DNA from 2 places in the Cellulomonas sp. P24 genome. Region 2 is predicted to be linked to the other one. Evidence: riboswitches for the same ligand, from Rfam matches in the RefSeq annotation. Region 2 holds a riboswitch; the other holds the start of a gene.
The links. A riboswitch is a leader RNA that binds a small molecule or an ion and turns the genes downstream of it on or off. The one in region 2 is predicted to bind cyclic di-GMP.
Positions count from the first base shown of each region.

Region 1: linked by a shared signal. The riboswitch ahead of LJB74_RS09525 (BldC family transcriptional regulator) and the one ahead of LJB74_RS14510 (STAS/SEC14 domain-containing protein) in region 2 are both predicted to bind cyclic di-GMP.

Region 1 covers NZ_JAJDFX010000002.1:2,035,971-2,041,772, reverse strand. The annotation lists gene LJB74_RS09535 (monovalent cation/H+ antiporter complex subunit F) at 1-434, shown strand, start outside; gene mnhG (monovalent cation/H(+) antiporter subunit G) at 434-928, shown strand; gene LJB74_RS09525 (BldC family transcriptional regulator) at 930-1,157, opposite strand; cyclic di-GMP riboswitch class I at 1,174-1,248, opposite strand; gene LJB74_RS09520 (DUF4235 domain-containing protein) at 1,389-1,664, opposite strand; TPP riboswitch at 1,752-1,857, shown strand; gene LJB74_RS09515 (ECF transporter S component) at 1,958-2,824, shown strand; gene LJB74_RS09510 (ABC transporter ATP-binding protein) at 2,808-4,508, shown strand; gene LJB74_RS09505 (energy-coupling factor transporter transmembrane protein EcfT) at 4,505-5,311, shown strand; gene LJB74_RS09500 (aminotransferase class V-fold PLP-dependent enzyme) at 5,311-5,802, shown strand, end outside.
Region 2 covers NZ_JAJDFX010000002.1:3,080,796-3,086,597, reverse strand. The annotation lists gene LJB74_RS14525 (hypothetical protein) at 1-205, shown strand, start outside; gene LJB74_RS14520 (TSUP family transporter) at 289-1,164, opposite strand; gene LJB74_RS14515 (GGDEF domain-containing protein) at 1,359-2,102, opposite strand; gene LJB74_RS14510 (STAS/SEC14 domain-containing protein) at 2,234-2,617, opposite strand; cyclic di-GMP riboswitch class I at 2,846-2,920, opposite strand; gene LJB74_RS20665 (alpha/beta hydrolase) at 3,184-4,023, shown strand; gene LJB74_RS14495 (TetR/AcrR family transcriptional regulator) at 4,146-4,844, shown strand; partial or broken gene LJB74_RS20915 (SDR family oxidoreductase) at 4,949-5,708, shown strand.

The DNA of each region.
Region 1 (5,802 bases), 1.0 Mb from region 2:
CGGTGATGCTCGCCGCCGGCGCGGTCCTGGCGGTCGTCCGGGTGGAGAAGGGGCCGTCGATGCTCGATCGCACGATCGCGATGGACGTCGTCGTCACGGTGCTCATCGCAGCGATCGCCCTCGAGTCGGCGGTGACGCGCAGTGCCGTCGCGGTGCCGATCCTCGTGGTGCTGTCGATCGTCGGGTTCCTCAGCTCGGTGACGATCGCACGGTTCGCCGCCGTCGAGCCGGCGGGCGAAGGTCGGGTGCTCACCCGGGAGGAGGCCGCCGCTGTCGAGGCCGAGCGCGCGGCGCGTGAGGTTGCCGACGAGGAGGCCGAGGTCGCCGAGGAGAGCGGAGCGCAGGACGTGGCTGACGGCGCGGGCGGGGACGCAGGCGTGGGCGGGGATGCCACTGCCGCGGACGCCGCGGACGAACCGGGGGAGGGGGAGTGATGGGGTCGGACGCGTGGACGACGGTCGCGGACGTCGCGGCCGGTGCGTTCCTGCTCGGGGGGTCGTTCCTGGCCTTCGCCGCCGGCGTGGGCGTGCTGCGGTTCCCCGACCTGCTCGCGCGGATGCACGCCGGGACGAAGCCGCAGACCCTCGGGCTGGTGCTCGTCCTCGCCGGTCTCGCGCTCCGCATCCGCTCCGCGCCGGCCGTGTGGGCGCTCGTTCTCGTCGCGATCTTCCAGATGCTCACCGCGCCGGTGGCCGCCCACATGGTCGGCCGCGCCGGCTACCGCACCGGGAAGGTCCCCTCGGCGACGCTCGTGGTCGACGAGCTCACCGTGGACATGCGCCGCGCTGAGCGGGCGCGCGCGGAGCAGATGCGTGCCGAGCAGATGCGCGCGGAGCAGATGCGCGCGGAGCAGATGCATGCCGAGCAGATGCATGCCGAGCACGACGAAGCCGGTCGGTCCGAGGACCGACCGGCTTCGCGTGAGTGAGTTATTCGCCCGACGCCTGCGTGGGGATGCCGCTGAGGAGGCCGCGAACCTCTGCCTCGCGGAACCGGCGGTGGCCGCCGAGGGTCCGGACCGAGGTGAGCTTGCCGGCGTTGGCCCAGCGGGTGACCGTCTTCGGGTCGACGTGGAACAGCACGGCGACCTCGCCAGGCGTCAGAAGCGCGTCGACGCGGGGCGTGTAGCTGCTGGTGTTGAGAAGGCCTGTGGCCATGATGGTTCTCCTGACGTTCGGCAGCCCGGCTGACCGTCACGGTCCCGTGGCTTTGCGTCCCCACCTCGCGGCGGGTTTGCCCTTTTCGCTGACCCCTTGATGATGGACCATATCGGGCATTTGCGCAACATGCGGACATCGGTTCGTCGGATGAACGTGCTGTGATACGCAACGTCCCTGGTCAGCGCGATGGCGTCGATGCGACGCGGCTACCGCCCGGCGGCGAGGCGCTCAACCAGCCCGGTTGGCGTTCACCCGCGCCGCGAGCCGCGCCGTTCCCCGGGCCGTGTAGACCTTCGCGAACGCGACCGCAGCGGCGGTGACCGCAGCCGCGGCGGCGATCTCGACGAACCGGTTCTCGAGGTCCTCGTCGGGCTTCGGCGGACGGTGGCCCGTCGCGGTCTTCCACGCCAGGGTCACCGCGCGCTGAGCCACCCACGCCGCGGCGACCGCGGCACCCGCGCCGGCGATCTTCGCCAGGGTCGAGGGGGCTTCGTCGTCCGCCACGTCGCACCTCCGTGTCCGGGAACGTCGCAGGTGCGACGTGTTCGTCGACCCACGCTAACGCGGGACGAGCCGCGGTGTATTCTCGTTCGCGAACGACAGGGGAGCGCCACCAGGGCGCTGAGAGTGCGGGCGACCGCAGACCCTCGAACCTGATCCGGTTTGCACCGGCGTAGGGAGTCGGGAATCTCGGCCGTGAGCCGGGTGCTGCTCGTCCCGCTGACGGCTGATCACCGTCGACGCGGCAGGGCCGCCCCCGTCGCGGCCCTCCCCGTGTGACGACGGGAGAACTCACCATGGCACTACCTGAAGCACCTCGAGCACCTCGAGCAGACGAGGCAGCGGGATCACCACCGGCATCCGGGGCCGGAGCCACCTCGGCGATCGGCGCCGGCCCGCTCGGCAGCCTCCGGACGACGCGAGCCGTCGTCCCGGCCGCCCTCGGCCTCGCCCTCGCCGTCGCCGTCTGGGCGATCGGCCTACCGGCCGGCCCGTCGTTGTTCGGCTCGTCGCTCGCCGACCTCACCGTCCCGACGGCGGTCCTGCTCGCTCTCACCGGCCTGTGGCTTGCCGGCTGGGCCTCCACGACGCGTGAGTCGTGGCGGGTCGTGGACATCGTGACCGCATCCGTCCTCGGGGTCGCGGGCGGGTTCCTGTTCGTCGTGTGGAACCTCTCGTGGCCGGTCGTGAGCGGGGCGCTCGCCGCGTTCCCCCCGGCGTCGGGCATCGGGGTCGGCATCTGGCTCCTGCCCGGCGTCCTCGGTGCGCTCGTGATCCGCAAGCCCGGCGCGGCGCTCTACACCGAGCTGCTCGCCGCCGTCGTCTCGGCGCTCGTCGGGAACCAGTGGGGATTCTCGACCGTCTGGTACGGGTTCCTCGAGGGGCTCGGCCCGGAGGTCGTCTTCGCGATTCTCCTGTACCGCCGGTTCGGGCTGGGAGCCTCTCTCGGTGGCGGCGCGGCGGCGGGTGTCGTCGTCGGCCTGCTCGACTCGTTCGTGTACTACCCCGAGTTCTCGCCCGCGTACAAGACCGCGTACATCGTCGCGACGATCGTCTCGGGCGTCGTGATCGCCGGCCTCGGCTCGTGGGCACTCACCCGGGCGCTCGCCCGGACCGGCGCGTTGTCGTCGTTGGCGTCGGGCCGAGATGCACGCCGCGTCTGACATCGGCACCGCCGCCACCCCGGCCGTCGGGCTCCGCGCCCGCGGCTGGGGGTGGCGGCACTCGGGACGCCGCGCGTGGGCGTTGCGGGGGGTCGACCTCGACATCGCCCCGGGGGAGCGCGTCCTGCTGCTCGGCCCGAGCGGGGCCGGGAAGTCCACGCTGCTCGCTGCTGCGGCGGGTCTGCTCGACGACGGTGCCGGGGAGTCCGAGGGGACGCTCGAGGTCGATGGTCTCGACACGCGGGCAGCCCGCACGGCGCCGGACGGGCCCGGCGGTCTTCGCGCGCCCGGCACGTCGCGAACCGGGCTGCTCCTGCAGGACCCGGACGCGCAGACCGTCCTCGCCCGGTGCGGTGACGACGTCGCCTTCGGGCTCGAGAACCACGGCGTGCCGCCCGAGCTCATCTGGCCGCGCGTCGACGAGGCGTTGCGGCTCGTCGGTTTCCCGTACGACCGTGCGCACCCGACGTCCGCGCTGTCCGGCGGCGAGCGCCAGCGACTCGCCCTCGCCGGGGTGGTCGCGATGCGCCCGGGGCTGCTCATGCTCGACGAGCCGACGGCGATGATCGACCCCGACGGGGCCCGGCAGCTCGTCAGGTCCGTCGCCGGTGTCATCGGTGCCGCCCCGCACACCGACGGGCGCCTCACGGCGACGCTGATCGTCGTCGAGCACCGGGTGGAGCAGTGGCTGGACGTCGTGAACCGCGTGGTGGTGCTCGAGCCGGGTGGCGGCGTGATCGCCGACGGGCCGGCACTCGAGGTCCTCGCCGACCAGGGGCCCGAGCTGTTCCGCCTCGGCGTGTGGGTGCCGCGCCGGTTCCGGCCCGCGGCCGCGACCCCCGCCCGCGCCCAGGTCGCCCGACCGACGCACGAGCCGGTGCTCCGCGCTCGCGGCCTGGCCGTGCGACGCGGTCGGTTGGCGCCGGTGCTCACGGGGGTCGACCTCGACGTCGTCCCCGGCGAGATCCTCTTCCTCACCGGCGTGAACGGCTCGGGCAAGTCGACGCTGGCGCTCACCCTGGCCGGCCTCGCGGCCCCGGCTGCCGGAGAGCTCACCGCGGAGCCGGAGCTCGCCGGAGACGCCGGCCTGCATCCCGTGCGATGGCGCGCCCGGGACCTCGTGACCCGCGTCGGGACGGTGTTCCAGGAGCCGCAGCACCAGTTCGTGGCCGGGACCGTTCAGGCCGAGCTCGCCGTCGGACCTCACCAGGCCCGGGTCGCCGCCGACGTCGCAGGACGACGGTGCGACGAGACCCTCGCGCGGCTCCGGCTCGGGGCGCTGGCGCTCGCGAACCCGTTCACACTGTCCGGCGGCGAGCAACGGAGGTTGTCGGTCGCGACCGCGCTCGTCACCCGCCCCGGGGTCCTCGTGCTCGACGAGCCGACGTTCGGTCAGGACTCCGTGACGTGGGCGGTGCTCGTCGACCTGCTCCGCGAGCTGCTCATGGACGGGACCGCGATCGTGTGCGCGACCCACGACCGCGACCTCGTCGAGGCGTTCCTCGCCGAAGGACGAGGGCGCGAGCTCCGCGTGGGGGACGGCACCGTCCGACCCGTCGTCGGAGGCGCCGCACCGGGACCGACCGACGCGGTTCCGGGCGCGATGAGTGCGGGCGCCGCGGGCCCGGGCACGGGGCGACCGGCCGACAGCGCGGCGGCTCCCGTCACGGTGGTGCCGACATGACCGTCCTGACGCTCGGCGCCGACCCCGAGCTGCGGCCCGGGGCGTTCGTCGCGCGGGCCAACCCCGTCGCGAAGCTCGCCGTCGCGCTGCTCGTCTCGCTGACCCTGCTGCTCACGGTCGACGTCGTCACCGCCGGCGTCGCCCTGGCACTGGAGGTGGCGGCGCTGCCGTGGTGCGGTCTGAGCCCGCGGGGACTGCTGCGTCGCGGCTGGATCGTGCTCGTCGGCGCGGTCCCGGCGGGGCTCGTGACCATGTGGCTCGGCGTGGACTCGGGCGAGGTGCTGCTCGCGCTGGGACCGGTGACCGTGACGCAGGGGTCGTTCCTGGCCGGGTGCGCGATCGCGCTGCGGATCCTCTCGGTCGGGCTCCCCGGTGTGGTGCTGCTCGCGACGACCGACCCGACCGACCTCGCCGACGCGCTCGCCCAGGTCGCCCGGCTGCCGCACCGGTTCGTGCTCTCGGCGCTCGCGGCCATGCGCCTGTTCGCGCTGATGGGCACCGAGTGGGAGTCGCTCGGCGCGGCACGTCGAGCCCGCGGGATCGGGGACGACGGCGCGGTCGGACGTGCCCGCACCACGGCGGGGCAGGTCCTGGCGTTGCTCGTGCTCGTCATCCGCCGCGGGACCCGACTGGCGATGGCGATGGAGGCGCGCGGGTTCGGCGGTCCGGGGACGCGGACCTGGGCCCGGACGAGTCGGCTGCGCCGATCGGACGTCGGCGTCGTCATCGGCGGCGTGGTGATCGTGACCGTCGCGACCGCAGCAGGCATGCTGGCCGGGACCTGGCACCTGGCGCTCACCTGATGCGCACGACGACCCTCGAGGAGCACCGCATGGGTGACCCGACCCCGTTCTGGGCACTGGACCCCGGGACGACCCACCTCAACCACGGCTCGTTCGGGGCCTGCCCGTGGCCGGTGCTCGACGAGCAGCAGCGCCTGCGGCGTGCGCTCGAGGCGAACCCGACGCGATGGTTCGACCTCACCCACCCGGCGGCGGTGCGCGCCGCGCGCGAGGTGGTCGCGGAGCTCGTCGGCAGCGACCCTGCCGCGCTCGCCTTCGCGACCAACACCACGCAGGCCGTGAACATGGCGGTGCGTGCGGTCGTGGCACGGCTGTCCGCGGGCGACGAGATCCTCGTGACGAGCCACGCCTACCCGGCGTGCCGGTACGCCGTCGACGCGATCACGGCCCCGGCCGGCGTCGTCGTGCGCGTCGTCGACGTCCCGGCGGTGCTCGACGGTCCGGCCGAGCTCGCGGCGCTCGTGCTGGGCGCCGTCGGTCCGCGCACGCGC
Region 2 (5,802 bases):
GCTGGGCGGGGACCCCAACGACCCGCGCAACCTGTGGCCCGAGCCGAACGCGGCCACGGCCTCGTCGTTCACCAACGCGAAGGACGCCGTCGAGAGCCGCCTGCACGCCCTGGTGTGCCGAGGCGCGATCACCCTGACCGCCGCCCAGCGCGCGATCGCCACCGACTGGACGACCGCACTGGCTGCCGTGAGCACCGGTACCTGAGCACTGCCACCTGAGCACCGCCACCTGCGCGCCCTCACCCGAGCGCTGCACGCGTCGGGTCGACCGGCGGCAACGCCTGCCGTCTACCGGAAGAACTGGAACCCGAGGCGGACCACCAGCGCGCCGACCACCATGAGGAAGACGATCCGCACGATCCGGCTGCCGCCCCTGACCGCGGTCCGGGCCCCGAGATAGCCACCCGTCAGGTTGGCGACGCCCATGCACAGCCCCAGGTTCCACATGACGGAACCGTGCCTGGCGAACAGGACCAGCGCACCGAGGTTGGTCGCGAGGTTGACGATCTTCGCGGTGGCACTGGCCTCGAGGAACCCGTAGCCGAGGAGCCCGACCAGCGTGAACACGAGGAACGCTCCGGTGCCGGGCCCGGCAACACCGTCGTAGAAGCCGATCACCGCGCCTGTGAGGCCGGCGGCGATCGCATGCCGATGCCCGCTGAAGCGAAGCGCGGTGACCTCACCGAGAGCGGGACGGAGCGCCGTGTAGGCGCCGACGCCGAGCAGGATGACGAAGATCACCGGCTCGAGCACCCCTGACGGGACCGCGGTCGCCGACAGGGCGCCGAGCGAGGCTGCCGCAGCGGCGACTCCCGCAGTCGGCAGCGCGGTCCGCAGCGACGGCCGGATCCGCCGGTAGTACGTGGCTGCGCTCGTCGCGGTCCCCATGGCGCCCGCGAGCTTGTTCGTGGCGAGCGCCTGGACCGGGGTGAGCCCCGGCGTCAGGAGCAGGACGGGGAGCTGGATGAGCCCGCCTCCACCGACCACGGCGTCGACCCAGCCCGCCGACAGGGCCGCCACGAGGAGGAGGGCGAGCGTGCCCGGGTCGAGCGTCGGGAGCAGGTTCGCGAGCGTGGGATCGACCTCTCGGGTGGTGTCGACGCGGGGACGCCGCGCCGTCCGAGATCGATGTGGCCGGCACGTCCCGACCGGGCGGCCGGGCATCGCGCGCTGCATCGTAGTCGGGGATGCCGTCCGTGGCGTCCGTCGTCCATCCCTCGCGCCGCGTCCGCCGACACCCCGCAGACCATCGCGAGATCGTGAGTGCGGCGCGAGATCGCACGTCCAGACTGACGATCTCGCGCCGCACTCACGATCTCGCGGGTTGGGGCGGGACACGGCGGGTGGGTGTCGTCTCGTCAGCCGCCGGCCGCGTCCGCCTCGGCGCACGGCGCCCGGCCGTGACGGTCCTCGTCGTAGAGGACGCACAGTCCTCGGCCGCGTCGCTTCGCGTCGTACATGGCGGCGTCGGCTGCGGCGACCATCGCATCGGCGGTCGGGAGGTTGCCCACACCCATGGCCACGCCGACGCTGCTCGTCGTGACATGCCGATGCGTCCCGATCTCGTACGGCGCTCGGAGCGCCTCGTTGAGGCGGTGCGCGATGACCAGCGCCGCCTCTCTCGTGGCGACGGCATCGAGGAGGATGACGAACTCATCTCCTCCCAGGCGGGCGGCGGTGTCCCCGGACCGCAGCTGACGACGGATGCGTCGAGCCACGTGGACGAGCAGCTGATCGCCGGCACCGTGACCCCAGGTGTCGTTGACCGTCTTGAACCCGTCGAGATCGAGGAACAGAACGGCGAAGCCGATCTCACGCCGGTCCGCGAGGTCCAGGCGGTGGGACAGGCGGTCCCAGAAGACGGTGCGGTTCGGCAGCCCGGTCAGCTCGTCGTGGTGCGCCCGGCGGCTGAGCTCCCGCGTGGCCTTCGCCAGCTCGGCCGTGCGATCGGCGACCCGGCGCTCGATCTCGTGGAACGACGCCTCGAGCTCCTCACCGAGGAAGTTCACGCCGGCCGAGACGGCGTCGACGATGTCACCAGCAGGACCGACCGGCGCGCGGGCCTCGAACCGCAGCGCAGCGAAGTCCTGGATGGTTCGCACGACGTCCTCCAGCCGACGCTCGAGATCGTGGACCTTCGCGTCGTCTCGGTCCGTCGGCGGGCCGGCGCGGGACGACCCCGACCGACCCGGGATCCGCGACGGCTCGTCATCCCCAGACCGGGTCGGCGTCGTCACCCGCCGACCTCCGCGAGCCAGGCGAGCGCGGACGCCTCGTCGTCGAACAGCCGCGTCGGCACCTTGGGCTTGCTCACGGTGAGGAAGAAGTCCCCCATCATCCGGCTGAGCGGGGTTGCGACGACCAGGGCGACAGCCGACACGAGGTCGCCCCGGCGCACGAACTCCATGCGCGCGGCCCGATCCTGCGGGCCGGAGTCGTGCGTGTCCACCAGGAGCGGGGCCCGGCGCCCGCCGGTGAGCCTCTCCATCGCCTCGACCGCCGCGACCGCGTCCTCGAGACCCGTCGCGACCCGCGGCGCCCAGACGAGGTGAACCACGCCGTCCTGCCGGAGCCAGATGCGGAACTTCGGGTGGGCGATCTCCGTGTTGTCGTTCATCGGATCCCCGATCGTCGCCCGGCGCGTGGGTCCCCCCCGACGGGCTGATCCTGACCGTACCTCGGAGGTGAGACGTCGGGCTCGCGCAGCCCCATGGCTTGGCGCCCCGGGTGGCCGAGCCACCGGTCTTGACTCGTGGCCAGGCGTGGCACCGGCCTGCTCACGCGGCACGGCGCCGCGCGCACCGGTCGTACGACTCTTCGACACGACGACCAACAGCTCTCCTGGTTCGGCGGCCCGGCTGACCTCGAGGGTCCCGTGGCTTTGCGTCCCCACCTCGCGATGGGTTTGCCTTTTCGTCACTCAGATGGCCCATCGACATCACCACGGGCTCAAGTAAGCGTCCCGGTCCCACTACCCGCACCGTTCACCCGAACGGCCCAGCGCCCCGCGGTCGACCGGGGCCGCCCGGTCGATGGGGCACCCGCACGTCGACCGGTGCCGCGAGGAGCTCTCGGCGACACCCGCGGACAGGACTTCCCGACGGAGCCGGATCCCGGTTGGATCATGACCTGACACCAGCCCCGGGTGCGACCGAGGCACCCAGCACACCGGAAGGTTCCCTCGTGACCCACCACCAAGAGACCCGCGTCGAGGGACCGATCGAGCTGTGGCCGGACGCCACCGGCCCCGACGGCTCCCTCATCAGCACCGACCCCCGCCACCCCGACGACCCGCTCCTCCGCAACGTCACCCGTCCCACGCTGACGGCCCACCTGCCGGACCCGGCGGCGGCGACCGGCACCGGCGTGGTGATCTGCCCCGGCGGTGCGCACCACTTCCTCTCGATCGTCAACGAGGGCTCCGCCGTCGCACGCTGGTTCGCCGCGCGTGGGATCGCCGCGTTCGTGCTGCACTACCGCCTCCTCCCCACTGCCCGCGACGAGGCCGAGCTGACCGCGCAGATGGAGGCCGTGATGAACGTCCCCGGGAGGATGACCGAGCTCTCTCGGGACCACCGGCCGATCGCCGTCGCCGACGGCGCGCGCGCCCTCGAGATGGTCCGCGGACGCGCGGCGGACTGGGGGGTGGCGACCGACCGGGTCGGCATCCTCGGATTCTCCGCGGGCGCGTTCGTCGCCACCGCCACCACCCTGGACACCCCCGCCCCCGGCCGCCCGGACTTCCTCGCCGCGATCTACGGGTCCGTCTGGGAGGACCTGACCGTCCCGGCGGAGGCGCCGCCGCTGTTCCAGGCCTGGGCCTCCGACGACACCATCGGCGCGCTGATCGTCGAGTCGTGCCTGGCGCTGTACACCGCGTGGCAGTCCGCGGGCCGTCCTGTCGAGGCGCACGCCTACGCTGCGGGAGGGCACGGCTTCGGCATGCACCACCAGGGGTTGCCCTCCGACGGCTGGATCGATCAGCTCCACACCTGGCTGGGCCAGCAGGGGCTCCTCGGCTGACCGGTGGCGCGGGCGTCCTCGCGACGGGCGACTTCGCCCCGGGCAGCGGGTGAGCACCAGGAGTATCGGTGCTACCACACCGATGATTGCAGTGTTACCACCGGAGTGTTATCGTCGATGACGTGACCACACGAGCGGCGATAGTCGAGGCGGCGGCGGACCTCTTGGCGCGCTCGCCGAGCGGCGACATCTCGACCCGCGCGGTCTGCGAGGCGGCCGGGGTGCAGCAGCCGGCGCTCTACCGGCTGTTCGGCGACAAGGAGGGGCTGCTCGCCGCCACCGTCGATCACGTGTGGGACGAGTACCTGGGCATGAAGCGCTCCGCCGAACGCTCTCCCGACCCGCTCGAGGACCTGCGGTCGGGATGGGACAGCCACACGATATTCGCCCTCGCCCACCCGAACGCCTACCTGCTGCTCTTCGGGTCAGGGGCCGTCGCCCGGGCCGAGTCCGCGGCCGAGGCGATGCGGCTGCTCCGTGAGGTCCTCGACCGGCTGGCTGCACAAGGACGCCTGCGCCTGGATCCCGAGGCAGCGGCGCGGGTGGTGATGGCGGCGAACACCGGCGTCGCTCTCGCGATGATCCTGCGCCCCGAGCTCTACGCCGATGCGGCGTTGTCGACGACGCTGCGCGACGTCGTGCACGGCGCGCTCGTATCGGATGCCACCCCCGCCACCGACGCGGGTGAGCCCGACCGCGTCGCGGCGACCACCCTGCGGAGCGCGCTCCCGGCGACGGTCGGCGACCTGTTCACCGACCGCGAGGCGGGGCTGCTGGACGAGTGGCTGGAACGCCTCCAGTCCCGACCTCGTCCGAGCTGACCACTGCCGCGACACCACCGCACGTCTCCCGCTGCGCGGGGACGCGCTCCGTCGCGCCCGAGCACGGCGCGCCTCACCGCATCGCACCCGAAGGAGAGCTCCTCATGACCAGCACCATCGACACCGCACCCACCACCACCGCACCCAGGGTCGCCCTGGTCACCGGCGGTTCCGGCGGCATCGGCCGCGCCGTCGTCGAGCGCCTCGCGCAGGACGGCATCGCCGTCGGCGTGCACTACGCCGGCAACCGGGCCAAGGCCGAGGAGACCGTCGCTGCGGTCCGCACCGCGGGAGGCCGCGCGATCGCGGTCGGTGGGGACGTCGCCGACGAGGACGCGATGTCGGCGGCCTTCGACGCGGTGGAAGCCGAGCTCGGCGGGATCGACGTCGTCGTCCACACCGCGGGCATCATGCTCCTGGCGCCGATCGCGGCGCTGAACCTCGACGACCTCGACCGGATGCACCGCACCAACATCCGCGGGACGTTCGTCGTCGCCCAGCAGGCCGCCCGCCGGGTCCGTCCGGGGGGCGATCATCAACGTCTCGACGTCGGTCACCCGCACCCAGTTCCCCACCTACGGCGCGTACGTGGCGAGCAAGGCCGCAGTCGAGGCCCTCACCCTGATCCTCGCCCGCGAGCTGCGAGGCAAGGACGTCACCGTCAACGCGGTCGCCCCCGGCCCGACCGCCACCGCCCTCTTCCTCGACGGCAAGGACGAGACCACCATCGCGAACCTCGCCAAGGCTGCCCCGCTGGAGCGACTCGGCCGGCCCGACGACATCGCCGAGACCATCGCCTTCCTCGCCGGCCCCGCCCGCTGGGTCAACGGCCAGGTCATCTTCACCAACGGCGGCCTCGCGTAGCCGAGCCCGAGGCGCCGGGGCAGCGTCAGCGTGGGGCACGAGGGCCTCCTGTCGGCGGAGCGGATACCTCGGCGGTTCCACTCTCGCGGGAGGC